DNA from 3 places in the Mesorhizobium sp. M2A.F.Ca.ET.037.01.1.1 genome. Region 2 is predicted to be linked to each of the others. Evidence: riboswitches for the same ligand, from Rfam matches in the RefSeq annotation. Region 2 holds a riboswitch; each other region holds the start of a gene.
The links. Region 2 has a riboswitch for cobalamin ahead of EOA27_RS14345 (DUF1636 family protein). Riboswitches for the same ligand answer to the same signal wherever they lie in the genome.

Region 1 (16,158 bases), on a different contig from region 2:
GGAAGAGCGCTGCAGCAGGAATGCCGCCGAGCCCAGCGCAAGCAGCAGTGTGCTGACGACCATGCCGGCTTCGGGAAACAGCGCTGCGCTCAACCCCACCGACAGTGAGGCGCCTGCGACATAGACCAGCTCGTCGGCGGCCGATTCGAAGGCGAAGGCGGTGTTCAACTCCGGCCGATCGTGAAAGATCTCGGTCCAGCGCGCCCTGACCAGCGCCGGGATGCTGGGCATGGCGGCGGCGAGCAGGGCCGAACCGAACAAGGTCCAAGCCGGCCAGTGCCGGTTGGCCGCGATAATCAATGTCGCGAAGGCAAGCGCCGAGACAAGCGTCATGGGTGCTGCGATCGTCGTCTGGCCGCGGCGGTCCATCAGCCGCGATACCTGCGGCGAAAGAAAAGCGTTGACCAGCGCATAGGTGGCCGAGACGGCGCCGGCCAGCCAATATTCGCCATGCGTCTGCGACAGCATCGCCACGATGCCGATCGGTGCCATGGCGATCGGCAAGCGCGCGACGAAGGCGGCTGTGGCGAAGCCTTTCGTGCCAGGAGCCCGAAAGATGTCCGCATAGGGGTTTCGCATGATCCTGCTCCTCGACAAGGGTGCATACCACAATTACATACGTTGCGTATGAATGTGAGATAGTTCATACGCCGCGTATGTAAATTGGCATACGAAGCGTATGTGAATAGGGCCAGAGCCATGCACAGACCGCGCAAGGAGATGATCGCCGAGACGCGCGCCAAGCTGATCGCGGCCGCCCGCCACGCCTTCGGCACGGTCGGCTATGCCGAGTCCTCGATGGACAATTTCACCGCGTCGGCCGGCCTCACGCGCGGCGCGCTCTACCATCATTTCGGCGACAAGAAGGGGCTGCTGCAGGCCGTGATCGCCGAGATCGACCGCGAAATGGCCTTGCGCGTCAACGAGGTGGCCTCGAGGGCGCCGACGCGCTGGCAGCATTTCGTCGACGAGTGCACCACCTATATCGAGATGGCGCTGGAGCCGGAAATCCAGCGCATCATGTTCCGCGACGGCCCGGCGGTGCTCGGTGACCCGGCGCAGTGGCCGAATGCCAGCGCTTGCATCGCCTCGATGACCGACCACCTGACGAAGCTGCAGGAAGAGGGCGTGGTCGTCACCGATGTCGACCCTGAGACAACCTCGCGGCTGATCAATGGTGCCAGCAGCCAGGCCGCGCAGCGCATCGCCAATTCGAATGATCCGGAAGCCACCTCGAAGAAGGCGATCGCCGCCTTCAAGCAACTGCTCGAAGGCTTACGCCAAAAGCCCTGAGGCACGCTTGGGTAACCAAGCCACCGCGTTGTGCACCGGTTTCGGGCCGGTGCAACCCTGCCGCGATTGACAATCTATGGGGCGAGCGCATCCTCCTGCGCCATCTCTTGGGGCGTGGAGAGTCGGGGCCATGTGGGACTTCAGCATTGGCCGGTCTGTGTCCATCATGATGCGGACATGGCCGTTCATCGTCTTTCGCATGATCGTCTATTTCGGCATCACAGTCGCCTACATCATGGCGACCGGCACGGGCGCCAGCGTCGGCTACGGTGTCGGTCATATCTCGACCGATCCGGATGGACCGATGTCCTTTGCGCTGTGGGGTGGCGTGGTCGGCTTCGGCATTGTGTCGATCGCCGTCTACTGGATCCGCGAATACATCCTTTATGTGCTGAAAGCCGGCCATATCGCCGTCATGGTACATCTGATCGACGGCCATGACGTGCCCGACGGCCAGGGCCAGATCGCCTATGCCAAGGAAGTGGTCAGCCAGCGTTTCGCCGAGGCCAACATCCTTTTCGTCGTGGACCAGCTGGTCAAGGGCGCCATCCGCGCCATCACCGGCCTGATCGGCGGCGTTGCCGCCTTCCTGCCCATTCCGGGCCTGAGCGGCCTAGTCAGCTTCATCAACACGGTGATCCGCCTGTCTCTGACCTATGTCGACGAAATCATACTCGGCTACAACATCCGCATCAATTCGAACTCGCCCTTCGAGACGGCCCGGCAAGGCGTCGTGCTGTACGCCCAGAACGGCAAGCACATGGTCAAGAACGCCGTCTGGCTGGCTGCGATCATGTGGGGCGTTTCTTTCGTGATTTTCCTGTTGATGCTGGCGCCTGCCGCCGCGATCCTCTGGGTCATGCCCGGACAGCTTGCCGGCTGGGCCTTCGTGCTGGCCATCGTCTTTGCCTGGGCCTTCAAGGCGGCCTTCATCGAGCCCTTCGCCATCGCCTCGCTGATGCAGGTGTATTTCGAGACCATCGAAGGCCAAGTGCCCAATCCAGAATGGGACAACCGCCTCGCCGAGGCGTCGTCCAAATTCAGGGAGCTGCGCGACAAGGCGCTGGGCTCCTTCGGCGGCTCGCGCTGGGATACGCCCCGGGCCGCTTGATCACTGCTGGCGACCTAGCCTTGCAATCGCCGATTTGAGCGGCGCCTCGCCGGCGCCGCGAAACGTCTCGCTCATCACCAACTCGGGCAGCGGCAGGCGCTTGCCCCAGCCATGCGCTTCGAGGTCCGGCTTCGGCGCGAATGCCGAGACGCGGCCGACGCAGAGATAGGCGATCGGCGTGACATGCTCGGGGATCGACAGAAGCTTCTTCAGCGCCTCCGTCTCGATGATGCTCACCCAGCCGACGCCGACGCCCTCGGCGCGTGCCGCCAGCCAGAAATTCTGCACCGCGCAGACGGTGCTGTAGAGATCCATCTCCGGATTGTGCCAGCGCCCGAGCGGTGAGTCCTTCGACCGCTGCCGGTCGCAGGTGATGCAGAGATTGAGCGCGCTTTCGCAGATGCCTTCGAGTTTCAGCTTCCGGTAGAGCGCCTGCCGTTCCGCCTCGATCGCCGGCAGTTCCTGCTCGCGCGCGGCGAGGAACAGGTCGCGCACCTGTCTGCGCCGCTCGGCATCACGGATGACGATGAAATTCCACGGCTGCATGTAGCCAACAGACGGCGCATGGTGCGCGGCGGTGAGAAGCCGCGCCAGCACACAGTCATCCAGATTGTCGGGGACAAAATGGCTGCGCACGTCGCGCCTGGTGAACATCGCCCGGTACACCGCGTCGCGCGCCAATTGGTCAAAGTCGTCGCCACACGCGGCGATCGCTGCTGCCGTCATCGCTTTTCCCCTTGCGACAAGCAGTCCCCCGCCTGACCAAGCGGAAAACCATGTCTGCCGGGCCGGTCTTCTGGCTCGGGATCGTCCCGCTCCGGCGCCTTCCCGTCATCGACAGTGGCATTTGCCGGCGCGGTCCCCCTCACAGCGTTGGGCACGCCACGGAATAAAACCGTGTTCCCGATTCTCCCGCGTCGCGGGCACCAGGCAGCGGGACGACCTTACCGCGAAGTTCGGCACCCGCCAATGGCGCGGACGACATGGGCTGGCGCAATTTCCCCAGCCATTCGGCTTTTCAAACATGGTCATTACGGCCGCGGGTGCCTAGATTAGGCGCCATGGCCACCCGTCTCTACACGCACCCAATCTTCCTCGAACACCTCACGCCGCCCGGCCACCCCGAGCGGCCTGACCGCCTGCGCGCCATCGAGCGCGTGCTGGACGACGAGGCGTTTTCGGCGCTCGACCGCGTCAAGGCGCCGGAAGGCGATGAGAAAACCATCGTCTATGCGCACCCCGAGACTTTCGTCGAGCGCGTGCGTGCGGCGATCCCCCGGACCGGCATCGTCTCGATCGATGCCGACACCAGCGCCAGCCCGAAAAGCTGGCAGGCCGCGGTGACGGCGATCGGCGCGGCCAACGCGGCGGTCGACGACGTCTTCGAGGGCCGCGCCTCAAATGTCTTCGTCGCCGCCCGCCCGCCGGGACATCATGCCGAAAAGGCTACGGCGATGGGTTTCTGCCTGTTCAACACGGCGGCCATCGCCGCCCGCTATGCGCAGAAGAAGCATCAGGCCGAGCGCGTCGCCATCGTCGATTGGGACGTCCATCATGGCAACGGCACGCAGGACATCTTTTGGGACGACCCGTCGGTGCTCTACTGCTCGACCCACCAGATGCCGCTTTACCCGGGCACCGGGGCGAAGAGCGAGACCGGCGCCGGCAACATCGTCAACGCGCCGCTCGCGCCGCGGACCGGCAGCGACATGTTCCGCGACGCCTTCCTGTCGCGCGTGCTGCCGTCGATCGATGCGTTCGCGCCGGACCTGATCATCATTTCTGCCGGCTTCGACGCGCATCACCGCGATCCGCTGGCCGAGATCAATCTGACCGAGGACGATTTCGACTGGGCGACCGGCCAGTTGATGGAACGCGCCGGCCGCCACAGCTCCAACAGGCTCGTCAGCCTGCTGGAAGGCGGCTACGATCTGCAGGGACTGGCATTTTCAGTCGCCGCCCATGTCGGGCGGCTGATGAAGGGATAGGGTATGGCAGTGGAAGGCAATGAGGACGTCAAGGCGATGAGCTTCGAACAGGCGCTCGACGCGCTGGAGAAGATCGTCGACGATCTGGAGCGCGGCGACGTCCCGCTCGACCAGTCGATCAAGATCTATGAGCGCGGCGAGGCGCTGAAGGCGCATTGCGACCGACTGCTCAAGGCGGCTGAGGACAAGGTTGAGAAGATCAGGCTGTCGCGCGACGGCAAGCCGGTGGGAACGGAGCCGCTCGATGCGGAATAGTTTGGGTGGGCAGAGCAAGCAGGTAAGGAGTTCAAGCCATGTGCCGCAACATCAAGACCTTGGCCAATTTCGAGCCGCCGGCGACCAATGACGAGGTGCATGATGCAGCGCTGCAATTCGTGCGTAAGCTGAGCGGCTCGACGAAACCGTCCAAGCGCAACGAGCATGCTTTCTATCACGCCGTGGAAGCGATCGCCGCCGCCGCGCGCGAACTGATCGATTCGCTCGAAACCAGCCAGGAACCGCGCAATCGCGAGGAAGAGGCCGCCAAGGCGAAGGCCAGGTCGGCGTTGCGCTTCGCCTAAGGGATAATCATGAGCTTTTTTCCCGGAAACGACCCTGAGCCCGGCGATGCCTTCGCCTGCGACCAGATCGAGCTGATGGTCATCCCGAACGCCAAGGACATCGGCGGCTTCGCGGTGCGCCGCGCCTTGCCGACGGCAAAACGCCGCCTGGTCGGGCCGTTCATCTTCTTTGATCGCATGGGCCCGGCCATCCTGCGCGCCGGCCACGCGCTCGATGTGCGCCCGCACCCGCATATCGGGCTCTCCACTGTCACCTATCTGTTCGACGGCAAGATCAGGCATCGGGATTCGCTCGGCACCGAAATGGTAATCGCGCCGGGCGACGTGAATTTGATGACCGCCGGGCGCGGCATCGTTCATTCCGAGCGCACCCCGGAGGAACTGCGCGGCGCGCCGATGTCGGTCTCCGGCCTGCAGACCTGGCTGGCGCTGCCGGACGGCAAGGAGGAGATTGCCCCGGTGTTCGCCAACACGTCGGTGGCCCGCTTGCCTGAGATCGATGCCGGGGGCGTCAGCGGCCGCATCGTCATCGGCGAATTCTCCGGCCTGCGCTCGCCGGTCGCGACCGCATCGGACACGCTTTATGCCGATCTGCGCCTGGCGGCGGGCGCCAGCGTGCAAATTCCGGCCGATGCCGAAGAGCGCGCCATCTACACGCTGGAAGGCGACGTCTCGATCGCCGGCGATGTTTTTCCGGCCGAGCGGCTCCTTGTGTTCAAGCCGGGCGAGGAGATCGTCGTCTCCTCCGAGCGCGGCGCGCATTTCATGCTGTTCGGCGGCGCTTCGCTCGGTTCCCAGCGCTACATCTGGTGGAATTTCGTCTCGTCCTCGAAGGAACGCATCGAGCAGGCCAAACAGGAATGGAAGACTGGCCGCTTCGATATCGTTCCTGGCGATGAGGAAGAGTTTATCCCGCTGCCTGAGGGTTAGTTCTCGAGCACACAGAATTTTTAACGGCTCGGATATGCGTTTCTAGGTGCATGCCTTGGCGATTGGCCGAAACGTCCCTTGCGTCGTCATCCTATGGCGGAGCAAGGAGCGAAGCGACGCGGCGCAGACCATAGGATCCATGCCGTGACTTCCAAGCGTTGCAACGGTGCAGAATTCTGCTCCGCTGCGCTCTTCGGCCAGAGTCACGGCATGGATTCCAGGGTCTCCGCGACGGAGCTTCGCTCCTGCTTCGCCCTGGAATGACGACGTTGGGGGGGCTTCCGCCAATTCCAGCCGTTTTCGATGGCTTGCCAAAACAAGCAGCGCCACGCGTCACTGGCGCGCATTTACATTCGCCCGGCGGCGGCCTATGCCGCGCATGATTAAGGCGCAATCTGCTGGTAGCGCCGTGTTCGATCAATTGAGGCAGGACGCGCCCGAGTGAAGCCAGACACGCCGCTGCTCGACAAGGTCCGCATCCCGGCGGACCTGCGGAAGCTCGATGAGGGGGCATTGCCGCAGCTTGCCGCCGAACTCCGCGCCGAGCTGATCGACGCCGTTTCGCAGACCGGCGGCCACCTTGGCGCCGGTCTCGGCGTGGTCGAGCTGACGGTTGCGCTGCATTATGTCTTCAACACGCCGGACGACCGGCTGATCTGGGACGTCGGCCACCAGGCCTATCCGCACAAGATCCTGACCGGCCGCCGCGACCGCATCCGCACGCTGCGCCAGGAAGGCGGCCTTTCCGGTTTCACCCGGCGGGCCGAGAGCGAATACGACCCATTCGGCGCCGCACATTCCTCGACCTCGATTTCGGCCGGTCTCGGCATGGCCATGGGACGCGACCTGTCGGGTGGCCGCAACAATGTCATTTCCGTCATCGGCGACGGCTCGATGTCGGCCGGCATGGCTTTCGAGGCGCTGAACAATGCCGGCGCGCTCGATGCTCGCCTCATCGTCATTCTCAACGACAACGACATGTCGATCGCGCCACCGACCGGCGCCATGAGCGCCTATCTGGCCAGGCTTGCCTCCGGCAAGGCCTATCTAGGCTTACGCGATTTCGGCAAGAAGCTGACATCCTATCTCGGCAAGCGCGCCGACCGCGCCATCACCCGCGCCGTCGAGCATGCGCGCGGCTATGTCACCGGCGGCACCCTGTTCGAGGAGCTCGGCTTCTACCACATCGGCCCGATCGACGGGCACAATCTGGAGCATCTGATCCCGGTGCTGAAGAATGTGCGCGACAACGGCAAGGGCCCGGTGCTGATCCATGTCGTGACCCAGAAGGGCAAGGGCTACGCGCCTGCGGAGGCCGCGGCCGACAAATATCACGGCGTCAACAAGTTCGACGTCATCACCGGCGCGCAGGCCAAGGCGCCGGCCAACGCGCCCGCCTACACCAAGGTCTTCGCCGAGAGCCTGATCCAGGAAGCGCGCGAGGACGAGCGCATCGTCGCCATCACCGCCGCCATGCCGAGCGGCACCGGCCTCGACCTGTTCGGCGAGGTGTTTCCGTCCCGCACCTTCGATGTCGGCATCGCCGAGCAGCACGCGGTGACCTTTGCCGCGGGCCTCGCCACCGAAGGCTACAAGCCTTTCGCCGCTATCTATTCGACCTTCCTGCAGCGCGCCTACGACCAGGTCGTGCACGACGTGGCGATCCAGAAGCTGCCGGTGCGTTTTCCCATCGACCGCGCCGGCTTCGTCGGCGCTGACGGCGCCACCCATTGCGGCGCCTTCGACACGACCTTCCTCGCGACGCTGCCGGGCTTCGTCGTCATGGCCGCGGCCGACGAGGCGGAGCTTCGCCATATGGTGCGCACGGCGGCGTCCTATGATGACGGTCCGATCGCCTTCCGGTATCCGCGCGGCAACGGCGTCGGCGTCGACATGCCGGAGCGCGGCTCGGTGCTCGAGATCGGCAAGGGCCGTGTCTTGAAAGAGGGTACCAAGGTCGCGCTGCTTTCCTTCGGCGCGCGGCTGCAGGACTGCCTGCTGGCGGCCGAGGAACTCGGCGCCGCGGGCCTTTCCACCACCGTCGCCGACGCCCGCTTCGCCAAGCCGCTGGACGAGGATCTGATCCGGCGCCTCGCCCGTTCGCATGAGGTGCTGGTGACCGTGGAGGAGGGCGCCATCGGCGGCTTCGCTGCCCAAGTCCTGCATTTCCTTGCCCATCAAGGCCTCTTGGAAAGCGGCCTCAAGGTGCGCCCGCTGGTCTTGCCGGACGTCTTCACCGACCACGCCAAACCCGAAAAGATGTATGCCGATGCCGGCCTGGATTCGGCGGGCATCGTGCGCACGGTCTTCGCGACGCTCGGCCATGGCGTGCAGGCGCAGCGCGCCTGAATCAGGACTTCAACACGCTGAATCGGTTTGCCGGCTTCCGGCCGTAAGCTTTTGTTAACGCTTCCGTTTGGCGGTTCGCTTACCCTGTCTCTTGGCCGATTTTCAACGGCGCCCTGCTAAGACCTTGGCCCCAGAGCAATTAAGGAAAAGAGTGAGCGGTTTTCCGCCCGGAATTGCATAAAAACAAAGGGATAGAGCGGTTCGCCATTTCGCTGAAACGGTGAAACGCTCTAGGCAGGGGATAAGAACAATGAAGTCGTTTTTTTGCGGCACGGCCTTGCTGGCCGCCATGGCCGCGCCGGCGACAGCCGAAACGCGTTACGACCACAATATCGAAAAGGCGGCGATGGACATCGTCGCCGCCAAGATGGGCAGCATCCGCGGCGGCTTCTCCTACAAGCAGAGGCCTCAACTCGTCATGCCGCCGGATGCTACGCCCGTCGCACCCACTCCGGTTGAACCGCCGCGCAAGGAAGCCTCCGGCAATGACGGCCTGACACCGGCTGTCGAGCGCCGCGTCTCCCGGACCGTTTTCTAAAACCACACATCGCGCACGCAGCGGCCGTCGCGCGGCAGGTCGTCGAATGTGTCGAGGCCATCGAAATGGTCGATCGGCAGGTGGGCGACTTCCTCCGGCGGCGCCAGCCTGACATTGACGGCGATGCGCGTGCGGCCGCTCTTGGCCGCGCGCAGGCCGCGCCAGGCGACCACGCAGGCGCAGGTCGGGCAGAACAGGATTTCCAGCGCGGGCTCCGTCACCTCGGCGCGCGTATAGGACTTCAGCGGTCCCGCGATGCGGATGCGCTCGTCGAGATAGTCATACGCCCAGAGGGCGCCGTAGCGGCGGCAAAGCGTGCAGTTGCAGGCGGTGATCCCACCGGGATCGCCTTCCAGCGTCCAGCGGGCCGCGCCGCAATGACAAGTTCCCTTCAGCATCGACACCTCCGATCGACAGCCTGCGTGGCGGCATTCTGCAGCCTCTTGCGCCGTATTCAAACCCATTGCGTTCGCGCCCGGCTTTCGCCAATGAAGGCCGATGAGTTCCCCTTTGCCATTAAGCCGGCGCCAGCGGCTCGACGAATTGCTCGTCGGGCGCGGCCTGTTTGCCAGCCGCTCGCGCGCCCGCGACGCGATCGAGCGCGGCACGGTGACGGTTGACGGCACAATTGCCCGCAAGCCCGGCCAGCCCGTTGCACCGGACTGCCTGGTCGCCATCGACGATCCGGCCCAGGCCTATGTGTCGCGGGCGGCGTTGAAACTGATCGCCGGCCTCGACCGTTTCGGCCTCGATCCTTCCGGCGGCGAGGCGCTCGACATCGGCGCTTCGACCGGCGGCTTCACCCAGGTGCTGCTGGAGCGAGGCGCGGCGCATGTCACCGCGATCGATGTCGGCCACGGCCAGATCCATCCCGAGATTGCCGGGGACCCGCGCGTGACGATGATCGAAGGGCTGAACGCCCGAGAATTGACGGCAGCCGATCTCGGCGGCCGCGTTCCGGATTTCCTTGTCTGCGACGTCAGCTTCATCTCGCTGAAGCTGGCGCTGCCGCCGGCGCTTGAGCTGGCGGGCGAGGGCGCCAGGGCAGTCCTTCTGGTCAAGCCGCAATTCGAGGCCGGCCGCGAGGCGATCGGCAAGGGCGGCATGCTGAAGGATCCAGGCGATGCCGAGCGCATTGCCGGGAATCTGCGCGATTGGCTCGCCGGCATTCTCGGCTGGCGCGTGCTGGGACTTCACCCGTCGCCGATCGAAGGCGGCGACGGCAACCGCGAGTTCCTGCTCGCCGCCATAAAGGACGCCGGTTCGGGATGAGCACACGCTTCACCATCGCCAGGCTGGGCTCCCAGGGCGACGGCATTGCCAACGCCGAGGGCGGGGAGGTTTTTGTCCCGTTCACGCTGCCGGGCGAGACAGTCACCGCCGCGCGCCAGAAGGACCGCGCCACGCTGATGTCGGTGCTGGAAGCCTCGGCGCTCAGGACCGACCCGGCCTGCCGCCATTTCACCGAATGCGGCGGCTGCGCGCTGCAGCACTACGAGGCCGCAGCCTATCAGGAATGGAAGCGCGAAAAAGTCGTGCAGGCGCTGAAGGCCAAGGGTATCGCTTGCGAGGTCGCCGCGCTGGTGCCGTGCGCGCCGCACAGCCGCCGCCGTGTCACCTTCAGCGCCCGGCGCACCGAGGCCGGCATGCTGCTCGGCTTCGTGCGCGCTTTGTCTTCGGAGATCATCCCGATCGAGGAATGCCCGATCTCGCTGCCGGCGATCGTCTCGGCGCTCGCTAAGTTGCGCGCCCTGGCCGGATTGGTCTGCGCCACGCCGAAAGCCTTTCATATGACGGTGACCGTCACCGCTTCCGGCCTCGACATTGCCGTCCATGAGGCCGGCATGCTTGGCGACCACCAGCGGCGCATCGCCTCCAACTTCGTCATGGCCGAGGGCCTGGCGCGGCTTTCCGTCGACGGCGAGATCGTGGTCGAGCCGAAGAAGCCGGTGGTGCAGTTCGGACCGGTCGCCGTGGCCGTGCCGCCTGGCGCCTTCCTGCAGGCGACGGAAGCCGCTGAGCAGGCGATGGCCGGCCTAGTCGGCCAGCATCTGTCGCGCGCCAAGAAGGTCGCGGATCTGTTTGCCGGCTGCGGCAGCTTCGCGCTCCGGCTGGCGGCAAAATCCGAGGTTCATGCCGTCGAAGGCGAAGCCGCGGCACTTGCCGCGCTCGATCGCGCCTACCGCTTCGCCACCGGCCTGAGGCGGGTGACCAGCGAACGCCGCGACCTGTTCCGCAGGCCGCTGACCTTCAAGGAGTTGAACGCCTTTGACGGCCTGGTCTTCGACCCGCCGCGCGCCGGCGCCGAGGATCAGTCGAAGCAGATCGCCCGCTCCGACGTACCGCTGGTCGCCGCCGTGTCCTGCAATCCGGTGACGCTGGCGCGGGATTTGCGCATCCTTCTCGACGGCGGCTATACGCTGAAAAGTGTCACCCCGATCGACCAGTTCCTGTGGTCGTCGCATGTCGAGGCCGTGGCCTTGCTGGAGAAGCCGAAGCGGCGGCGCTAGTCGACTGCCGGAGGTTCGCTGGAAAAATTGTGAAGTCTCTGTTCTTTCGGTGAAATCGCGCCCTAAAGCCGCCTTTTTGCCGGACCTTAATTTCGCTGTTAGGGAAACATTCCTGCCTCCCCGGCGTTATCGCGTGGGATGGATGGCGAACACGGATGGCGAATTGCTATGCTCTCGCTTCGGAAAGTCATCGGTCTTCTCGTTCTTCTCATCGCGTTCACCGTCGCCTCCGCGACCGATGTGCTCGCGCAACAGCAGAAACGTCTCGCTTTCGTCATCGGCAACGCCGCCTATCCGTCCGATGCGTTGGTCACCTCCGCGAACGACGCCGGTCTGATCGCGCAGACCCTGCAAGCAGCCGGGTTCGATGTGGTCGGCGCGCGCGATGTCGACCAGGAATCGCTGCGTGGCGCGCTGCGTGATTTCCTTGCGAAAGTTTCCGCCGCCGGTCCGGACGCTACCGTTTTCGTGTACCTCGCCGGCCGTGGCGTGCAGTTCGAAGGCGAGAACTACTTCTTGCCGGTCGATGCCCAGATCGCCAATCCGGCCGACGTGCCGCTCCAGGCCATGCGGCTCTCCGATATCACCAAGTCGCTGGCCGGACTGCCGACGAAGGTTAATATAGTCGTCCTCGACGCGGCCCGGCCGAATGCCCTCCCAAAAATGAGCCAGCCGCTGGCCAGCGGGCTGGCGCTGGTCGACCCCGAGCCCAATATGCTGATCGCGTTCAACGCCGCTCCCGGAACGGTTGCGCCGGAAGGTGAGGGCCCATACGGCGCCTATGCCCAGGCGCTCGCCGAGATGATGCGCGACGGCGGCTTGTCGCTCGATGAGGTTTTCGACCGCACGCGGCTGCGCGTCAACGAGGTGACGCAGGGCGCCGAAATCCCATGGGATGTCTCGAAGATCGACGTGCCTTTCGTCTTCTTCGAGCGCGCTCCGGACGCGCCGCCGCCGAAGGTTTCCGAGGCCGAAGAACGGACTAACCGGACCAGGGCGATCCGCGACTTCAATGCGCACGACGCCTATCTCGCGGCACTCGATCGCGACACGATGCGCGGCTACGAGGATTTCATCGTCGCCTATCCGCACGACCCAATGGCCAAACGCGTGCGCGCCATCATCGCGGCGCGGCGCGAGGCGATCACCTGGCGTGAAACATGGCTGCGGGACACGCCTGAGGCCTACTGGTCCTATCTCGAACGCTATCCGCACGGGCCGCATGCCTGGGACGCGCGGCGCCGGCTGGAGCATTTCGACGCCGAGCTCGAGCCACCGGCGAGCTTTACAGTCATCGTGTACGATGTGCCGCCGCCGCCGGAGGAGGAAATCGTCTATGTCGATAGGCCGGTGCTCTATTTCGACGATCCCGATTTCGATTTCGAGCCTCCGCCGCCGGTCGACGTGATATTCCTACCTCCTCCACCGCCGGACTTTGTCGTGCTGCCGCCGCCTCCGCCGCCAGTCGATGTTTACGTCCTGCCGACGCCGGTCTTCGTCCCCGTGCCGGTCTGGGTCAGGCCGCCGCGTGACATCGTGCCGCCGCCGGACAACATCATTTTCAACAACATCCACAACACGACCGTCATCAACAACATCAATAACACCACGATCCGCAACGAGACCGCCAATCAGGCCGGGCAGCCAGACGGCAATGCAGAGGGCGGCCTCACCACCGGCCAGAAAATGACCGGAGCTGCCATCGGTGCCGGCGCGACGCTGGCGGCCAGGATCGCGCTGCCGCCGCTCTTGAAGAAGAGGGCGGCCGTATCCGGTCAGGCCCAGTTCAACCAGAATCAGGGCGCCTTGCCGCTGAAGCCCGGTCAGGGTGTGACGCAGGGCCAGCAGCCTGGTGCTGCGCGTCCGCTGTCGAAGAACCTGTCCACCCGCAAGCTCGGAACCGACCACGCCTTGCCGGGAGCCGATGGCAAAACGCTGCCGCTCGTCAACGGCAAGCCGGTGCTCAACGGCCGGAATCTGCTCAACGACAGGTCGAGGAAGCTGCTTGGCAAGCAAGGCCTTGTGGAGGGCAACCAGGAGGCGACGGGAAATGCCGGCGCCGCGGCGACCGGAGTGCAGGGCACGGATCAGCGGAAGGGCAAGAAATTCCGCAAACTGCCGACCGTCAACGGCTTACCGGCCGACAACGGACTCAACTCACGGGAGAAGTTAAGGAAGAACAATCCCAACGCGTTGTCCGACCAGGGCAACGGCAAACCGAAAAGGCTGATGCGCAAGGATTTGTCAGCCGGCCGGTCCATAGTCGAGCCAGGCGATCAGGGCTCGGCCAACAGAAACGACAAAGGCAGAAAATTCGGCAAGCTGCCGACCGTCAATGGTGAGCCGGCTGACAACCGGCCGAGCGTGCGGAAGCACCTGAGGAGGAACAATCCGGACGGGTTCTCCGACCAGGGCTCGATCGACAGGAACGTCAAGAAGGTCCGCAGACCGCCGACCGTCAATGGTGAGCCGGCCGACAATGGGCCGAGTATGCAGAAGCGGCTCAGGAAGAACAATCCGGATGTCTTCTCCGGCGAGAATCAGGGCTCCGCCGGCGGGAACGACCGGGCCAGGAAGTTCCGCAGGCCGCAGAACGAGGAAGGTTCCGTCGGCCCCGAAGTCAACGTCCAGCGCAACTTCAAGGTCAACCGACCGAACGAGAATGTGCAGCGCCAGCTCAAGCTACAGGAAAACCCCAACGCTCAGGCGCGGCGTCTGCCACAACAGCCCAAGGAACAACCGCCGCAGGGTAACAACAAGAAATTCGCCTGCGGCAAGCCGGGCGAGCCGCCCTGCAAACAATAGCGGCAGGGTTGGACAGCAATTCTCCGTCGATGGGCCGGGGTTTCCCGGCTCATCGCCTGCAAATCAAGAGATCGCTGGCTCGCGGCGCTTCAGCCGATGCTGGCTGAACGGGACAGGCGGACAATCCGACCTATGAGCTCGGCGATAGCCGCTTTGCAGTGCCGCCACGCTGGTTGATCGAAACCCAGGTGTTCGGGTTCTGCTGCGACTGCCGTTTCAGGAAATAATAGCCAGTTGCGTTCCAGGGCCTGACCTCGTCGACCAGATTGTCAAGGATGAGATCGCCCTTGTCGGTCTTCACCGTCAGGATGGTATGGCCCTCGTTGTGCAGGTCGCGAACCACCGTCATCAGCAATGCCTGCCGGGGAAATCCTGCTTCCTGAAGAAGCTTGCGCTTGTAGAGCGCGTAAATCTTGCAATCGCCCTTGCCGTCCACGGGATAGTCCCAGTGGTCCATCATCGTGCCCCAGTGATCGTAGTTGCTGACGGGCTTGATCGAGCGGTTCGCCTTCTGGTTCACCCGCTTGAGGATGCTCATGTTCCGCGCTGTCAGCTTGACGCTGGCGGCCGGCAGGGCAGGCACCTTGCATTCTTTCGGCCGACGATGACAGAAGTCGAGCCAGCCATAAGGAACGCTGGTGCTTGCGCCGACAGTGGCGGAACTGGCGGCAGGTCGTGTCGACGCTAGCTTGAACAGCGACGATTGCGCCGCCGCAGGGCCTGCTTGTAGCGAAGTCGCGCCGATCAACGCAAAACCAAGGAAGAGGGAAGAGGTCAGGACGCCTGGGGAATGCTGCACTACCGACACCACCGCAACGAGAAGACTGGCCGCAGGCTAATGCGCAAAGGCAGGCCAAGGCAACTGAACAATTAATAATGTTCTAACGCGATTGTGTTTTGCGTTGGGCGAAGGCTGCCGCAGACCGGTCTCAAACGGCAGTTTGGCGCCGCTGCGCTTCAGCTAGCAGGGCGGTGTCGATATCCTCCAGCGTTTTTGGCTTGCCAGGGGGGCCGTAGGCTACCAAACACGTCCTTTGGCCGCGTCGGGGCAAAGGGCGTTGCCGGTTTCAGATCAGCGCCCTCTGATGGGCTTTCGGATTTCGACATTGTGGACTCCGTGGGGTGAGCACCGCAGGCACGCGAGAATAGCGGGACGTGCCCAGCGCCTCAAACCCTGGTGCCGCCCACCGTCATCTGGTTCATCCGCAGATGCGGCTGGCCGACGCCCACCGGCACGCCCTGTCCTGCCTTGCCGCACATGCCGATGCCGTTGTCGAGCTTCATGTCGTTGCCGACCATGCTGACGCGGTGCATGGCGTCCGGACCGTTGCCGATCAGCATCGCGCCCTTGATCGGCTGTGTCACCTTGCCGTTCTCGATCATATAGGCCTCGGTGCAGCCGAACACGAACTTGCCGGACGTGATGTCGACCTGGCCGCCGCCGAAGGAGACGGCGTAGATGCCGTTCTTGACCGAGGCGATGATCTCTTCCGGCTCCATGTCTCCGGCGGTCATGTAGGTGTTGGTCATGCGCGGCATCGGCTGGTGCGCATAGCCCTCGCGCCTTCCGTTGCCGGTCGCCTTCATGCCCATCAGCCGGGCGTTCTGGCGGTCCTGCATGTAGCCGACGAGCTTGCCGTCCTCGATCAGCACGTTGCGCGCCGAAGGCGTTCCTTCGTCGTCGACGGTGAGCGAGCCGCGCCGCTCGGGGATGGTGCCGTCGTCGACAACCGTGACGCCCTTCGCCGCCACCTGCTGGCCCATCAGGCCGGCGAAGGCCGATGTCTTCTTGCGGTTGAAATCGCCCTCGAGCCCGTGGCCGACCGCTTCATGCAGCATCACGCCCGGCCAGCCGCTGGAGAGCACGATGTCAAACGTCCCGGCCGGCGCGGGAACCGCCTGGAGATTGACCAGCGCCTGCCGCAGCGCCTCGCTTGCCGCATGCTTCCAGCTTTCCTCGCTGACGAACTCGCCGAAGCTCTTGCGGCCGCCCATCCCGTAGGAGCCGCTCTCCTGCCGGTCGCCGCTGCCGACCACGACCGAGACGTTGATGCGGACCAGCGGGCGGATGTCG
Region 2 (6,724 bases):
GTACTGCGTGTAGAAGGTCGCGACCTCGAGACCACGGATGCGCGGCATGCCGAGCATGTCCGAGATCGTCTCGATCGCCGCCTTGGTGACCCAGCCTTCCTGCTCCTGCGCGATCATCAGCAGCGGGATAATGGCCGACTGTTCGCGCCCCTTCGGGTATTTGGCGATCCACTGCTGCGCTGCCGCCGCATTCGCCTCGTTGAAGGCGAAGGTGGCTGGCTGGACGCTGGCATCTGCGAGACGACGAACTGACATTTTAGCGATCGACCTCACCAAACACGATGTCGAGGGAGCCAAGCACGGCGGTGACGTCGGCCAGCATGTGGCCGCGGCACAGGAAATCCATGGCTTGCAGATGCGCGAAACCGGGCGCGCGCAGCTTGCAGCGATAGGGCTTGTTGGTGCCGTCGGAGACCAGATAGACGCCGAATTCGCCCTTGGGCGCCTCGACGGCCGCATAGACCTCGCCGGCCGGCACGCGATAGCCCTCGGTATAGAGCTTGAAGTGGTGGATCAGCGCTTCCATCGAGCGCTTCATTGCGGCGCGCTTCGGCGGCACGACCTTGCCGTCGAGGTTCGACACCGGGCCTGCACTTTCCTTGCCGAGCAGCAGATCGACGCACTGGCGCATGATCTTGGCCGACTGGCGCATCTCTTCCATGCGCACGAGATAACGGTCGTAGCAGTCGCCGTTCTTGCCGACCGGGATGTCGAAATCCATCTCGGAATAGCATTCATAAGGCTGCGATTTGCGCAGGTCCCAGGCGGCGCCCGAGCCGCGCACCATCACGCCCGAAAAGCCCCAGGCCCACGCGTCGGCCAGCGACACCGTGCCGATATCGACATTGCGCTGCTTGAAGATGCGGTTGCCGGTCAAAAGCGCATCGAGGTCGTCGATCGACTTCAGGAAAGGGTCGATCCACTTGCCGATGTCCTCGACCAGCTTCTGCGGCAGATCCTGGTGCACGCCGCCCGGCCGGAAATAGGCTGCATGCATGCGCGAACCTGAGGCGCGCTCGTAGAACACCATCAGCTTTTCGCGCTCGACGAAGCCCCAAAGCGGCGGCGTCAGCGCGCCGACATCCATCGCCTGCGTCGTCACATTGAGGATGTGCGACATGATTCGGCCCATCTCGGAATAGAGCACGCGGATCAGCTGACCGCGCTTCGGCACCTCGATGCCGAGCAGGCGCTCGGCCGCTAGCGCGAAGGCATGCTCCTGGTTCATCGGCGCGCAATAATCGAGCCGGTCGAGATAGGGCACGGCCTGGAGATAGGTCTTGGCCTCGATCAGCTTCTCGGTGCCGCGGTGCAGCAGGCCGATATGCGGATCGACGCGATCAACAACTTCGCCGTCCAGTTCGAGGACCAATCTCAAAACACCGTGCGCTGCAGGGTGTTGAGGTCCAAAGTTAATGTTAAAATTACGGACGGAGGTTTCAGCCATCGTGGCGCCTCAGTTTGCCTTCGCCTTCTCATCGCCGGGCAGCACATAGTCGGTGCCTTCCCAAGGCGAGAGAAAATCGAAATTGCGGAATTCCTGCTTGAGTTCGACCGGCTCATAGATGACCCGCTTGGCCTCGTCGTCGTAGCGAACCTCCACGAAGCCGGTCAGCGGGAAATCCTTGCGCAGCGGGTGCCCCTCGAAGCCGTAGTCGGTGAGGATGCGGCGCAGATCCGGATGGCCGCTGAACAGCACGCCGTACAGATCGTAAGTCTCGCGCTCGTACCAGTCGGCGCCGGGATAGACAGCGGTCAGCGACGGCACCAGCGTTTCCTCGTCGGCCTGGACCTTGAGGCGGATGCGCACATTCTGCTTCGGCGACAAAAGGTGATAGACGACGTCGAAACGCTTGGCGCGCGACGGATAGTCGGCGCCGCAAATGTCGATGATCGAGATGAACTGGCAGCGCACATCGTCGCGCAGGAAGGTCGCTACTTCGATCAGATTGCCCGGCTCGACCGAAACGGTCAGCTCGCCATAGGCAAGCACGGCTTCGCCGATGCGGCCGGAGAGCTTCTCGCCGAGATAGGTGGAGAGTTCGTTCAACGCCAGGGTCATCGGCTCACCGTTCGATCGTGCCGGTGCGGCGGATCTTCTTCTGCAGAAGGAGAATGCCGTAGAGCAGCGCTTCCGCGCTCGGCGGGCAGCCGGGCACATAGATGTCGACCGGCACGACGCGGTCGCAGCCGCGCACCACCGAATAGGAATAGTGGTAGTAGCCGCCGCCATTGGCGCAGGAGCCCATCGAGATGACGTAGCGCGGCTCCGGCATCTGGTCGTAGACCTTGCGCAGTGCCGGCGCCATCTTGTTGGTCAGCGTGCCGGCGACGATCATGATGTCGGACTGGCGGGGAGACGCGCGCGGCGCGACGCCGAAACGCTCCGAGTCATAGCGCGGCATCGAGGTGTGGATCATCTCGACCGCGCAGCAGGCGAGGCCGAAGGTCATGAACATCAGCGAGCCGCTGCGCGCCCAGGTGATCAGCGCTTCGGTCGAGGTGACAAGGAAGCCCTTGTCGGCCAGCTCATTGTTGATTTCGAGGAAGAAGGGATCGTCCTCCCCCACCGGCCTGCCGGTGTTGGGGTCGATGATGCCCTTGGGCTTCGGCGCGACGAGGGTGCCTGAACTGTCGTTCAATCCCATTCCAGCGCTCCTTTTTTCCATTCATAGGCAAAGCCGATGGTCAGCACCGCCAGAAACACCATCATCGACCAGAAGCCGAGCATGCCGAGCTTCGAGAAGGACACCGCCCACGGGAACAGGAAGGCGACCTCGAGATCGAAGATGATGAACAGGATCGACACCAGGTAGAAGCGGATGTCGAACTTCATGCGGGCGTCGTCGAACGAGTTGAACCCGCATTCATAGGCGGAAAGCTTTTCCGGATCGGGATTGCGATAGGCCACCAGGAAGGGGGCAATGATGAGCGCCAGACCCACGATCATCGCCACGGCGATGAACAGCACGATAGGCAGATATGAACTCAGGAGTGCGCTCATGCGGCGGCTTTCCTTCGGCGGGGTAGTTCACTTTGATTACAGCAACGAACTCTAATGCGGAAGCGTGACAGTTTAACCGCTGAACCGTTTTAAGGGAGCCCATGCTGCAACGCGGCGAGGGTTAGCGCAGCGGTTTCGGTGACGCAAGTCAAACCTTGTTCAAATCGCGGCCCTGGACGCCATATCGGAAGAAACTGGTCCGATCCGCTCCTGTTTGATTTCCTTCGCTTTTTACTCCACTTTTCTCTCCTGACATATCTCCCGCCATTTGCCTGCTAGCATGGCCGGAATCACCGGCTAAAAATCCAACGGACGATCGGGGCAAGGACAGCTTGATGAAGGAGAAGATCTCGCTCGCCATGGCCAGGCGCATTGCGCTTGGATCACAGGGGTTCAACGACCCTCGTCCCGCAGGGGTTCCGGATCGCCGGCACCTTGCGCGCGTGCTTTCGCGAACCGGCCTGTTGCAGATCGATTCCGTCAGCGCCGTGGTGCGCGCTCATTATATGCCGCTCTATTCCCGCCTCGGCCCCTACCCGCTTGCGCTGCTCGACAACGCCGCGGTCACCCGCAAGCGCGCGGTCTTTGAATATTGGGCGCATGAGGCCTCGTTCCTGCCTGTCGAGACCTACCCCTTGCTGCGCTGGCGCATGCAGCGCGCCGAGCAGGGCGAGGAGATGTATCTCGGCCTGGCCAAATGGGGCCGTGAGCGCAAGGAAATGATCGACGAGATCTATAGAGAGGTCGCCGATTGCGGGCCGATCGCCGCCTCCGACATTGAGGGCCATAAGGGCAATGGCGGCTGGTGGGGCTGGAGCGAGGCCAAGCACGCCTTCGAATGGCTGTTCTGGGCCGGACGCATCACCACCGCCTACCGGCGCGGCTTCGAACGCTATTACGACCTGCCCGAGCGCGTTTTGCCGCAGGCCGTGCTCGACCTGCCCGTACCCTCGGTCGAGGACGCGCATCGCGAATTGCTGCGTATCTCGGCCCGTGCCCATGGCATCGCCACCTATGGCGACCTCCGCGACTATTTCCGGCTGGCGCCCGGCGATACGAAGGACCGCATCGAGGAACTGGTTGAAACCGGCGAATTGCTGCCGGTGAAGGTCGAAGGTTGGGATAGGCCCGCCTATCTCCATAAGGACGCGCGAATCCCGCGCCGGATCGAAGCGCGCGCCCTGCTCGCCCCCTTCGATCCCGTGGTCTTCGAACGCACGCGCACCGAAAAGCTCTTCAACTTTCGCTACCGCATCGAGATCTACACGCCGGCCGAAAAGCGCCAATACGGCTACTACGTGCTGCCCTTCCTGTTCGGCGACCGCATCGTCGCCCGCGTCGACCTGAGGGCCGACCGGCCTGCGAGCATCTTGCGCGTCCACGCCGCCTATGCCGAGGCCGGCGCGCCACCCGAGACGGCAGCCCAACTCTTCGAGGAGCTGAAGCAGACGCAGGGCTGGCTCGGCCTTGAGGCGATCGAAGTGACGCCGGCCGGCGACCTCGGACCGGCGCTGGCCGACATCGCAGTGTCGTAGCCGCGCGTTGACAGGCGCCTAGCCGTAAGCCTAAATCCTGACCCAGACGGTCTTCTCCCGGCAAAGGGAGGAGCCAAGAGGGAATGCGGTGCGGGCCAAAACCCAAATCCGCGGCTGTCCCCGCAACTGTGAGCGACGAGCCCCGGCCGAAAACCACTGGGATGTTCCCGGGAAGGCGGCATCTGAGGCGACGACCCGCGAGCCAGGAGACCTGCCGTCTGAGACTTTAAGTATCCGAATGCCCGGCGGGTTTTCCGGGCAAGGAGCCTGGTTTTGGATCGCAACGGCAGTTTCCCGGCAAACATCGCGGACATTTCGTCCGAGCCCGACGCGTCGGACGGCGTGACCGTCATCGTCTGCTCATCCTGCCGCGACGAGACCGGGTCCGATGCGCATCCGCGCGCCGGCGCGTTGCTGGCCGAAGGCACGCGCCGTGCTGCATCGGGCGAAAACATCCGCATCCGCACCGTCGAATGCCTCGGCAACTGCAAGCGCCGGCTGAGCGCAGCACTTCTGCGCGACGGCTGCTGGAGCTACGTCTTCGGCGATCTGGAAACGACCAGCGGCGCCGACCTCGTCGCCGGTGCAAAGCTCTTCGCCACTTCGACCGACGGCCTGATCCCCTGGCGCGGCCGGCCTGATTCCCTCAAGCGCGGCCTGGTTGCCCGCATCCCTCCCCGCGACATGCTGAAGGACTGACCATGAACGCTTCCGTTTCCCGCGTGCCCTGCACCGTCGTCACCGGCTTCCTCGGCGCCGGCAAGACGACGCTAATCCGCAACCTGCTCGAGAACGCCAAGGGCAAGCGGCTGGCAATCATCGTCAACGAGTTCGGCGATGTCGGCATCGACGGCGAGATCCTGAAGGGCTGCGGCGTCGACACCTGCCCGGAGGAAAACATCGTCGAGCTCGCCAATGGCTGCATCTGCTGCACCGTCGCCGACGACTTCGTGCCGGCGCTCGACCAGATCCTGTCTCGCACGCCGAAGGTCGACCACATCCTGATCGAGACCTCCGGCCTCGCTCTGCCGAAGCCGCTTGTGCAGGCTTTTCAGTGGCCGACGGTGAAGAGCCGCGTGACGGTTGACGGCGTCGTTGCCGTGGTCGATGGCCCGGCGCTGGCTGACGGCCGCGTCGCCTCGGACATGGATGCCCTCCAGGCGCAGCGCGCCGCCGACGACTCGCTCGACCACGACGATCCCGTCGAAGAAGTGTTCGAGGACCAGATCGCCTGCGCCGACCTGATCATCCTGTCGAAGAGCGACCTGATGGATGCGGCGGGCTCTGAGCGCGCCAACGCCGTCATCGGCGAGCATGTGGCGCGCGCCGTGAAAATCGTGCCGACCGCGCAGGGCAAGGTCGATCCTTCGGTACTGCTCGGCCTCGGCCTCGCCGTCGAGGACGACATTGAGAACCGCAAGACCCATCACGACGACGAGCTCGACCACGAGCATGACGATTTCGATTCCTTCGTCATCGACATCCCGTCGATTGCCAATCCGGACGAGTTGGCAAAGCGCGTCGCCCTTGCCGCAGAGCAGGAAAATGTGTTGCGCGTCAAAGGCTTCGTCGAGGTCGGCGGCAAGCCGATGCGGCTTCTGCTCCAGGCCGTCGGCCCGCGCGTCAACCATTATTACGACCGCGCTTGGACAGCCGAAGACGAACGCCGCTCGCGGCTTGTCGTCATCGGCCTCAAGGGGCTGAACCGCCCGGCGATCGAGCGTATCCTCGCCGGCTGAGGGAAATCCGGACTGCGATGCATATCCTCGCCACAACATCCGCTTCGCTCGACGATCTCGCCGAGCCGATCGACCTCAGGCAGACGCCTGCGGATGTCGTGGCGCTGTCCTTCACCGACAGCGACCTCGCCGGCCTGGCCGCTGCTTGGAAGGCCGATGCCGCGCGGCTGCCCTCGATGCGGCTGGCGGCTCTTCGCGATCTTCGCCACCCGATGTCGGTCGATCTCTGGATCGACAGCGTCGCCCGCCACGCCAGGGTCGTCCTCGTCCGCATCCTCGGCGGCTATGACTGGTGGCGCTATGGTTGCGACCAGCTCGCCGCGGTGGCGCGCGAGCGCGGCATCAAGCTCGCGCTGCTGCCCGGCGAAAGTCATGACGAGGACCAGCGCCTGATCCAAGGCTCGACCCTGCCGCGTGCGGAGCTGGACGCCCTGCTCGGCTATTTC
Region 3 (8,593 bases), on a different contig from region 2:
ACCATCTATCTGATCTACCCGGTCATCGAGACGCTGCGGCTCTCCTTCCTCGATCGCGGCGGCGAGAATTTCGTCGGCCTCGCCAATTACGAATGGGCGTTCGGCGACCACGATTTCCGCAACTCGATCCTCAACAACATCCTGTGGCTGGCGGTGGTGCCGGCGGCCTGCACCTTCCTCGGGCTGATCATCGCCGTGCTCACCGACAAGATCTGGTGGGGCACGATCGCCAAGAGCCTGATCTTCCTGCCGCTGGCCATCTCCTTCGTCGGCGCCAGCGTGATCTGGAAATTCATCTACGAGTACCGCGGCGAGGGCCAGGTGCAGATCGGCCTGCTCAACGCCATCATCCAGTATTTCGGCGGCCAGCCGCAGGTGTGGATATCGCTGCCGTTCTGGAACAATTTCTTCCTGATGGTGATCCTGATCTGGATCCAGACAGGGTTTGCGATGGTCATCCTGTCGTCGGCGCTGCGCGGCATTCCGGAAGAGACGCTCGAGGCCGCCGTGATCGACGGCGCCAACCCGTTCCAGATCTTCTGGAAAATCATGGTGCCGCAGATCTGGGGCACGATCGCGGTGGTGTGGACCACCATCACCATACTGGTGCTGAAAGTGTTCGACATCGTGCTGACCATGACCAACGGCCAATGGAACAGCCAGGTGCTGGCCAATCTGATGTTCGACTGGATGTTCCGCGGCGGCGGCGATTTCGGCCGCGGCGCGACCATCGCCATCATCATCATGATCGCGGTCATTCCGATCATGGTCTGGAACATCCGGCAGGCCAACAAAGAGACGGGAGGGCATTGAGATGGCCGCGTCCACCGGAAAGTCCTTCGCCAGCCGCTTCGGCGTTCATATCGCCGTGCTGGTCTTCGTCGTCATCTGGACCATCCCCACGCTCGGCATTCTCGTCTCGTCGCTGCGCGACAAGGACCAGATCATCGCCTCGGGCTGGTGGAATTCCTTCGCCAGTTCCAGCCAGACCGAGGCCGGACGACTGCCGGCCGCCGCGGCGCAGACGCAGAAGGACGGCAAATATGTCATCGAAGGCAATGTCTTCGGCGACGGCGCCAAGCGCGACATCAGCGCCTTTGGCGTCAAGGCGGCGGCGCCGACGCAATACAAGGCCGGCACGGCGGCCGATCTCGGCGACGGCGTCACCTTGCAGGTGAACGCGGATGGCAGCTTCGTGCTCGCCTCGCCGAAGGCATTCGAAGGCGACCGCGGCCAGCGCGTCTATTACGCCTCCTCGGCGCCGCCGAAATTCACCACCGAGAACTACGATGCCGTGCTGTTTTCCGAAGGCATCGGCCGCTCGTTCATGAACTCGCTGACGGTGACCATTCCGGCAACGATCATCCCCATCCTGATCGCGGCCTTCGCGGCCTATGCGCTCGCCTGGATGCGCTTTCCCGGCCGGGCGCTGCTGATCGCCGTCATCATCGGCCTGCTGGTCGTGCCGCTGCAGATGTCGCTCATCCCGCTGCTCAAGCTCTATAACGGCGTCGGCACCTTCTTCGGCGTGCCGTCGAAGACCTATCTCGGCATCTGGCTGGCGCATACAGGCTTCGGCCTGCCTTTCGCCATCTATCTGCTGAGGAGCTACATCGCCGGCCTGCCGCGCGAGATCATGGAATCGGCGCGCATCGACGGCGCCAGCGATTTCGAGATCTTCGTCAAGATCGTGCTGCCGCTGTCGTTCCCGGTGCTTGCCTCCTTCGCCATCTTCCAGTTCCTATGGGTATGGAACGATCTGCTGGTGGCGATGGTTTTCCTCGGCACGGCGCCCGATCAGATCGTGCTGACGGCCAAGCTCAACGCGCTGCTCGGCTCACGCGGCGGCAATTGGGAAATCCTCACGACATCGGCATTCATCACCATCATCGTGCCGCTGATCGTGTTCTTCTCGCTGCAACGCTATTTCGTCCGCGGGCTGCTTGCCGGCTCGGTGAAAGGAGGTTGAAGACATGCAATCGGCTTTGAAGGCGACTTCGAGACCAGACCCTGCGATCGACCGAGACTGGTGGCGGGGCGCGGTGATCTACCAGATCTATCCGCGCTCCTACCAGGACTCCAACGACGACGGCATCGGCGATCTGAAGGGCATCGTTCAGCGTCTGCCCTACATCGCTTCGCTCGGCGTCGATGCCATCTGGATCTCGCCCTTCTTCAAATCGCCGATGAAGGATTTCGGCTATGACGTCTCGGATTACTGCGATGTCGACCCGATGTTCGGCACGCTCGCCGATTTCGACGCGCTGGTGGCGGAGGCCCATCGCCTGGGCCTCAAGGTGATGATCGACGAGGTGCTGTCGCACACCGCCGACATCCACCCGTGGTTCAAGGAAAGCCGCTCCAGCCGCAGCAATCCAAAGGCTGACTGGTATGTGTGGGCCGACGCCAAGCCGGACGGCACGCCGCCCAACAACTGGCTGTCGATCTTCGGCGGCTCGGCCTGGCAGTGGGACACCAGCCGCCAGCAATATTACATGCATAATTTCCTGGCCGAGCAGCCCGACCTCAACTTCCACAATGGAGAAGTCCAGGACGCGCTGCTCGACATCACCCGCTTCTGGCTTGAGCGCGGGGTCGACGGCTTTCGGCTGGATACGATCAATTTCTACTTCCACAGCCAGGGGCTGGAGGACAATCCGGCGCTGCCGCCGGAACAGCGCAACGACCAGACCGCACCTGCGGTCAATCCCTACAACTACCAGGACCATATCTACGACAAGAGCCGGCCGGAGAATCTCGGCTTCCTCGAGCGCTTCCGCGCGCTTCTGGACGAATATCCGGCACAGGCCGCCGTCGGCGAGGTCGGTGACTCGCAGCGCGGCCTGGAAGTGGTCGCCGCCTACACCGCCGACGGCAAGCGCGTGCACATGTGCTATTCCTTCGACTTCCTGGCGCCGGAGAAGATCAGCGCGGCGAAAGTGCGCGCGGTGCTGGAGGCCTTCGGCCGGGTCGCCAGCGACGGCTGGTCGTGCTGGGCCTTCTCCAACCATGACGTGATGCGGGTCGCCTCGCGCTGGGCCGCCAACGAGACGGACCCGACCGCCTATCTGAAGGTGATCTCGGCGCTTCTGATGTCGCTGCGCGGCTCGGTATGCATCTACCAGGGCGAAGAACTCGGCCTTGGCGAAGCGGAGCTGAAGTTCGAGGACCTGCAGGACCCCTACGGCATCCGCTTCTGGCCGGAGTTCAAGGGCCGCGACGGCTGCCGCACGCCGATGGTGTGGGAGGCCGCGGCCAAGAATGGCGGCTTCTCGACCGCCAAGCCCTGGCTGCCGGTGCCGGGCAGGCACCTGTCGCAGGCCGTCAACGTGCAGCAGGGCGATGCAAGCTCGCTGCTCGAGCATTACCGCCGCTTCCTCGCCTTCCGGCGCCAGCATCCGGCGCTGGGCAAGGGCGATATCGACTTCATCGAAAGCGATGGCGATACCGTCGCCTTCACGCGCCGCGAGGGCAATGAGCGGATCGTCTGCGCCTTCAACCTCGGCAGCAAGCCCGCCGAGGTCAATCTCGGCCAAGGCTCGCTGAAGCCCTTGCCCGGACATGGCTTTTCGGGACAGACTGGCAGCGGGCCGGTCCGCCTCGGCGGATACGGCGCCTGGTTCGGGCGCATCGACTGAACTTGCAGATAGAGATCAACGGAAGGAGAGAACCATGGCCGATGTCACGCTCAACCAGGTGAGGAAATCATACGGCAACCTCAATATTCTCCACGGCATCGACCTAGACATCAAATCGGGCGAGTTCATCGTCTTCGTCGGACCGTCGGGATGCGGCAAGTCGACCTTGCTGCGGTCGATCGCCGGTCTCGAGGAGATCACCGGGGGCGAACTGAAGATCGACGGCGAGGTGGTGAACGACGTGCCGCCGTCGAAGCGCGGCATCGCCATGGTGTTCCAGTCCTATGCGCTTTATCCGCATATGACCGTCTACGACAACATGGCCTTCTCGATGAAGATCGGCAAGGAAAGCAAGGCGGAGATCGACAAGCGGGTGCGACAGGCGGCGGAGATCCTGCAGCTCACCAAATATCTCGATCGCCTGCCCAAGGCGATGTCGGGCGGCCAGCGCCAGCGCGTCGCGATCGGCCGCGCCATCGTGCGCAACCCAAAAGTGTTCCTGTTCGACGAGCCGCTTTCGAACCTCGACGCAGCGCTTCGCGTCGCCACCCGCATCGAGATTGCCAAGCTCAAGGAATCGATGCCGAACACCACCATGATCTACGTCACCCACGACCAGGTCGAGGCGATGACGCTGGCGGACCGCATCGTGGTGCTGAAGGACGGCGTCGTCGAGCAGGTCGGCACGCCGATGGAACTCTACAAGCGTCCGGGCAATCTGTTCGTCGCCCAGTTCATCGGCTCGCCGGCGATGAACATATTGCCGGCAAAGATCGAGAAGGCCGGCAATCCGACCGTGGTCAGCCATGTCGGCGACCGCAAGGCGACGGTGCCGATCGCGACGCCTGCTTCGGCGAATGGCGCGGCGGTCAGCTTCGGCGTGCGGCCGGAGGATCTCGCGATCGCCACCGGTTCCGATTACCTCTTCGAGGGCAAGGTCGACTATATCGAGCAACTCGGCGAGGTTCAGCTCGTCTATATCGATATCGGCCGCGCAGACCTGCCGCTGGTCGCCAAGCTGCCGGGCAATGTCGAGGTCAAGCGCGGTGAGACGCTGCGGCTCAACGCAAGCGCCAGCGATCTGCATATTTTCGACGCCGACGGCCATTCCTTCACGCTGCATCGCGAAGAGGCGAAGGCAGCCTGAGCGCAGAGCCGCTGCGGCAAAGAGAAGCGGCGGGCCCTGGCCCGCCGCTCCTGTTTTCAAATCACGGTCGGCTGTTAACGATTGCCGAAGTGGTCGCGGTCGCTGCCCTGCTGCGGAGCCGACTTCTGCGCGTCGCGGGACGAATTCAGCAGCTTGTAGACAGGCGAGTCGGTGCCGATCGACGAGGTGCGGGTCGTATCCACGGCGGGAGCCGGCTGGTTGACTCCGCTGTTGCCGTGATTGTCGCTGCCCGCAAAAGCAGCCGAGGAAACGGCCATGAGAGCCGCGGTGGCAAGAATGATCTTTTTCATCTCAGTACTCCTGAATTTCCTGATCCGACCGAGGCGACGGGCAAACCCGTCGCCGTTCGAAGTCGGCTGTTAGTTGTTACCGAAAAGGTTGCGGTCGGCGCCCGTGGTGACAGGCTTCTGTTCAGCCGGTTCGGACTTGCGGACCGAGGCTGTGTAAGAAGAGTCGACCGTGGCGGCCGGCGGGTTGGCAGCCTGCGCGTTGTAATTGTCGCTACCGGCAAAGGCGCTGCCGGAAATTGCCAGAAGGGCGGCGGCAGTGAGAACAATCTTTTTCATTTTTGCTACTCCAGTATTTTTATTCAGTCCGTCTAGCGGCGTGTCTTGGGAATGAAATCGCGTCGTTCGGACAGCGCTCATTTGGGTGAGCCGACTGCGGGATTCCAATCACGAAGTTTTTTCGTCTGGACCATGAATCCGCCTCTTGAAGTTTTCATAAGCATGCCTACAACCATTTTTTTGCTAAGTTCAATCAATGACTTATGTGATTTATGCTGCTGGCTCACCAAGTGTGTCGGAGCGCCAACGTTCACAGCGTTCTGCACGCACCGTCAACAGAAACGAACCGTTCGGTTCGATTTTAGAATCTGCTAATAGTCACTTTTTGATACTGTTAACCATCAACGACGCTCCCGAACCTCGTCCGGGAGCACCCCTGGAAGCCGGTGGCATGGCGAGAAGGACGAGAATCGGCAACGTGAACACGCCGCCCATTGTCGCGCCGTATGGATGCGATGTCGTTTTCATGCCGACGGGAAACCGGCCGTCGTGGTTAGATCAGGCCATCTCAGGTGCCGCTTCGTCGCGACGAGGCGGAGAATTGGGAAGCCGGTCGAAATCCGGCGCTGCCCCCGCAACGGTGGTGGAGTGAGGTCGCAACGGGAGACCACTGGGCCATGGGCCTGGGAAGGTGTTGCGACCGCCCGCGAGGGCAACTCCAAAGCCCGGAAACCAGCCAGAGACATTTTGAACTCGACTGATCGCGGTGGGCGGTCAAGAGGCGGACGGCGCGTGCCCGGCCCTGCCGGTGGCGGTCGTTCTTCTCCATCACCACCAGTTCAGTCCTTGATGCGAGGACAGGACATGGATGCGCGCAACGACATGCTGAGGCTCCTGCAGAGCCGCAAGCAGGGCTACTCGCTTGAGCAGCCCTTCTACACCGATCCCGACTATTTCAAGCTCGATATGGAGCTGATCTGGCATCGTGACTGGTTGTTCATCGGCCATGATTGCGAGCTGCCGAAACCAGGCAGCTACATCACCGTTCAGATCGGCGATTATCCGGTGGTGCTGGTCCGCGACCAGAAGGGAAGGATCAACGCTTTCCACAACTCCTGCCGGCATCGCGGCAGCCGCCTGTGCAACACCGACAAGGGCACCGCCGCCAAGCTGGTCTGTCCCTACCATCAGTGGACTTACGAGCTCGACGGGCGGCTGCTGTTCGCGCGCCAGATGGCGGACGGCTTCGACAAGAGCCAGTTCGGACTGAAGCCCGTGGCCTGCGAGAGCGTCGGCGGCTACATCTTCATTTGCCTGGCAAAAGAGCCGGCCGACTTCGCGCCGATGCGCGCCATGATCGAACCCTATGTCCTGCCGCACCGGCTGAGCGAGGCGAAGGTCGCGTTCGAATCGACGATCGTCGAAAAGGGCAACTGGAAGCTCGTCTGGGAAAACAACCGCGAGTGCTATCATTGCGCCGGCAACCATCCGGAACTGTGCAAGACTTTTCCGGAAGCGCCGACGGTGACAGGTGTGCAAGGCGCCGACAGCGATCCGGAAATGCTTGCGCACTGGGCGAAATGCGAGGCGGCGGGTCTGCCGAGCCGGTTCCGGATCGATCCGGCCGGGCAATACCGCGCAACGCGCGCGCCGCTGCTGCGCGACGCCGTCAGCTACACGATGAGCGGCAGACGCGCCGTGACGAAAAACCTGTCCGCCAGCGTCGCCGCCTACCGCATCGGCACGTTGATGCACTACCATTACCCGACCACGTGGAACCACATCCTCATCGATCACGCCGTCACCTTCCGTGTGCTGCCGATCAGCGCCACCGAGACCGCGGTGACGACGAAATGGCTGGTCCACAAGGACGCGGTGGAAGGCGTCGACTACGATCTGGCAGAACTCACCCATGTCTGGACCGAGACCAACGATCAGGACCGCCGCATCGTCGAGGAAAACGCGCTCGGCATCCTGTCGCCGGCTTACGAGCCTGGTCCCTATTCCGAGTTGCATGAGGGCGGTGTCATCCAGTTCGTCGAGTGGTACGCCTCCTTCATCGGTCCGCGCCTTGCCGAAGGCGGTCGCCCGGCGTTGCGCAGCGTCGCCTGAAGGCTAAGGAGATGAACGCGATGACGGATCTCGGCCTCTATCGCCATCTCGACGAGATGGCGCCCTGGAACGACAGGCTGCAGGTGCTGGAAGTGATCGGCGTCAGCGACGAGGCGCCGCAGGTGAAGACGTTCACCTTCCGCTCCGACAATCAGACCTGGTTCCGCTACAAACCCGGGCAGTTCGTGACGCTGGAATTGCCGACGGCCGACGGGCCGCTGATGCGGACCTACACGCTGTCGTCCTCGCCGTCGCGGCCGTTCTCGATCGCGGTGACGGTGAAAGCGCAAGCCGACAGCGTCGGCACGCGCTGGATGTTCGACAATCTGAAGCCCGGCGTCCATGTGAAGGCCTACGGGCCGACCGGCGATTTCTCGCTGCACAGCCATCCAGCGGCCAAATATCTGTTCATTTCGGCCGGTTCCGGCGTCACGCCGATGATGTCGATGCTGCGCTGGCTGAACGACTGCGCGCCCTGGACCGATGTCGGTTTCGTCAATTGCGCGCGGCGGCCGGAAGAGATCATCTTCCGCAAGGAGCTCGAACTGCTCGGCAGCCGCATGCCCGGCCTGTCGCTCGGCTTCATGATCGAGGAGCGGTCGAGCCGCGAGGGCTGGTTCGGCCATATGGGCCGCATCGACGCGATCCGGCTGCCGCTTCTGGCACCCGATTTCCGCGAGCGGGAAATCTTCTGCTGCGGGCCGGACCCCTTCATGCGCGCCGTGCGCCAGATGCTGGAGGCCGCCGGCTTCGACATGAGCCGCTACCATCAGGAGAGCTTCGCGGCGCCGGCCGTGGAAGAAGTCCCGGCGCCGTTCGCGATGCCGGCCGGCGACGAAGCCAAGCCGCTCGCCGAGGCGGTGACGCCGGTCCGCTTTTCGCTTTCAAACGTCGATGCGGAATGCGTCCCCGGACAGACCGTGCTGCAGACGGCGCGCGCTTCGGGCGTCAGGATCCCGGCGGCCTGCGAGTTCGGTCTCTGCGGCACCTGCAAGGTGAAAAAGGTCTCCGGCGAGGTTTCGATGAGCCACAATGGCGGCATTCTCGATCACGAGATCGATGACGGCTATATCCTGGCCTGCTGTTCGAGGCCGTTGTCGGCGCTGGACATCGAGGCCTGAAGGCTTGTCGGTCGAGGCAAGGGCCGTTGCGGGAACACCCTCGCCGGC

Region 1: linked by a shared signal. The riboswitch ahead of bluB (5,6-dimethylbenzimidazole synthase) and the one ahead of EOA27_RS14345 (DUF1636 family protein) in region 2 are both predicted to bind cobalamin.
Region 3: linked by a shared signal. The riboswitch ahead of EOA27_RS09825 (aromatic ring-hydroxylating dioxygenase subunit alpha) and the one ahead of EOA27_RS14345 (DUF1636 family protein) in region 2 are both predicted to bind cobalamin.

Annotation. Positions count from the first base shown of each region.
Region 1 is NZ_RZSA01000015.1:3,073-19,230, forward strand. It holds gene EOA27_RS01840 (MFS transporter) at 1-579, opposite strand, end outside; gene EOA27_RS01845 (TetR/AcrR family transcriptional regulator) at 700-1,293, shown strand; gene EOA27_RS01850 (hypothetical protein) at 1,424-2,404, shown strand; gene bluB (5,6-dimethylbenzimidazole synthase) at 2,405-3,130, opposite strand; cobalamin riboswitch at 3,173-3,350, opposite strand; gene EOA27_RS01860 (histone deacetylase family protein) at 3,466-4,392, shown strand; gene EOA27_RS01865 (exodeoxyribonuclease VII small subunit) at 4,396-4,647, shown strand; gene EOA27_RS01870 (DUF2277 family protein) at 4,686-4,952, shown strand; gene EOA27_RS01875 (pirin family protein) at 4,962-5,882, shown strand; gene dxs (1-deoxy-D-xylulose-5-phosphate synthase) at 6,324-8,231, shown strand; gene EOA27_RS01885 (hypothetical protein) at 8,482-8,769, shown strand; gene EOA27_RS01890 (GFA family protein) at 8,766-9,167, opposite strand; gene EOA27_RS01895 (TlyA family RNA methyltransferase) at 9,268-10,041, shown strand; gene EOA27_RS01900 (class I SAM-dependent RNA methyltransferase) at 10,038-11,279, shown strand; gene EOA27_RS01905 (caspase domain-containing protein) at 11,448-14,084, shown strand; gene EOA27_RS01910 (transglutaminase-like cysteine peptidase) at 14,215-14,883, opposite strand; partial or broken gene EOA27_RS01915 (metallopeptidase TldD-related protein) at 15,252-16,158, opposite strand, start outside.
Region 2 is NZ_RZSA01000242.1:213-6,936, reverse strand. It holds partial or broken gene nuoE (NADH-quinone oxidoreductase subunit NuoE) at 1-255, opposite strand, end outside; gene EOA27_RS14370 (NADH-quinone oxidoreductase subunit D) at 257-1,447, opposite strand; gene EOA27_RS14365 (NADH-quinone oxidoreductase subunit C) at 1,457-2,062, opposite strand; gene EOA27_RS14360 (NADH-quinone oxidoreductase subunit B) at 2,067-2,648, opposite strand; gene EOA27_RS14355 (NADH-quinone oxidoreductase subunit A) at 2,639-3,004, opposite strand; gene EOA27_RS14350 (winged helix-turn-helix domain-containing protein) at 3,340-4,539, shown strand; cobalamin riboswitch at 4,570-4,773, shown strand; gene EOA27_RS14345 (DUF1636 family protein) at 4,813-5,238, shown strand; gene cobW (cobalamin biosynthesis protein CobW) at 5,241-6,278, shown strand; partial or broken gene EOA27_RS14335 (cobaltochelatase subunit CobN) at 6,296-6,724, shown strand, end outside.
Region 3 is NZ_RZSA01000140.1:863-9,455, forward strand. It holds gene EOA27_RS09795 (sugar ABC transporter permease) at 1-813, shown strand, start outside; gene EOA27_RS09800 (carbohydrate ABC transporter permease) at 815-1,969, shown strand; gene EOA27_RS09805 (alpha-glucosidase) at 1,974-3,638, shown strand; gene ugpC (sn-glycerol-3-phosphate ABC transporter ATP-binding protein UgpC) at 3,673-4,785, shown strand; gene EOA27_RS09815 (DUF680 domain-containing protein) at 4,860-5,096, opposite strand; gene EOA27_RS09820 (DUF680 domain-containing protein) at 5,166-5,372, opposite strand; cobalamin riboswitch at 5,866-6,068, shown strand; gene EOA27_RS09825 (aromatic ring-hydroxylating dioxygenase subunit alpha) at 6,177-7,424, shown strand; gene EOA27_RS09830 (hybrid-cluster NAD(P)-dependent oxidoreductase) at 7,445-8,545, shown strand.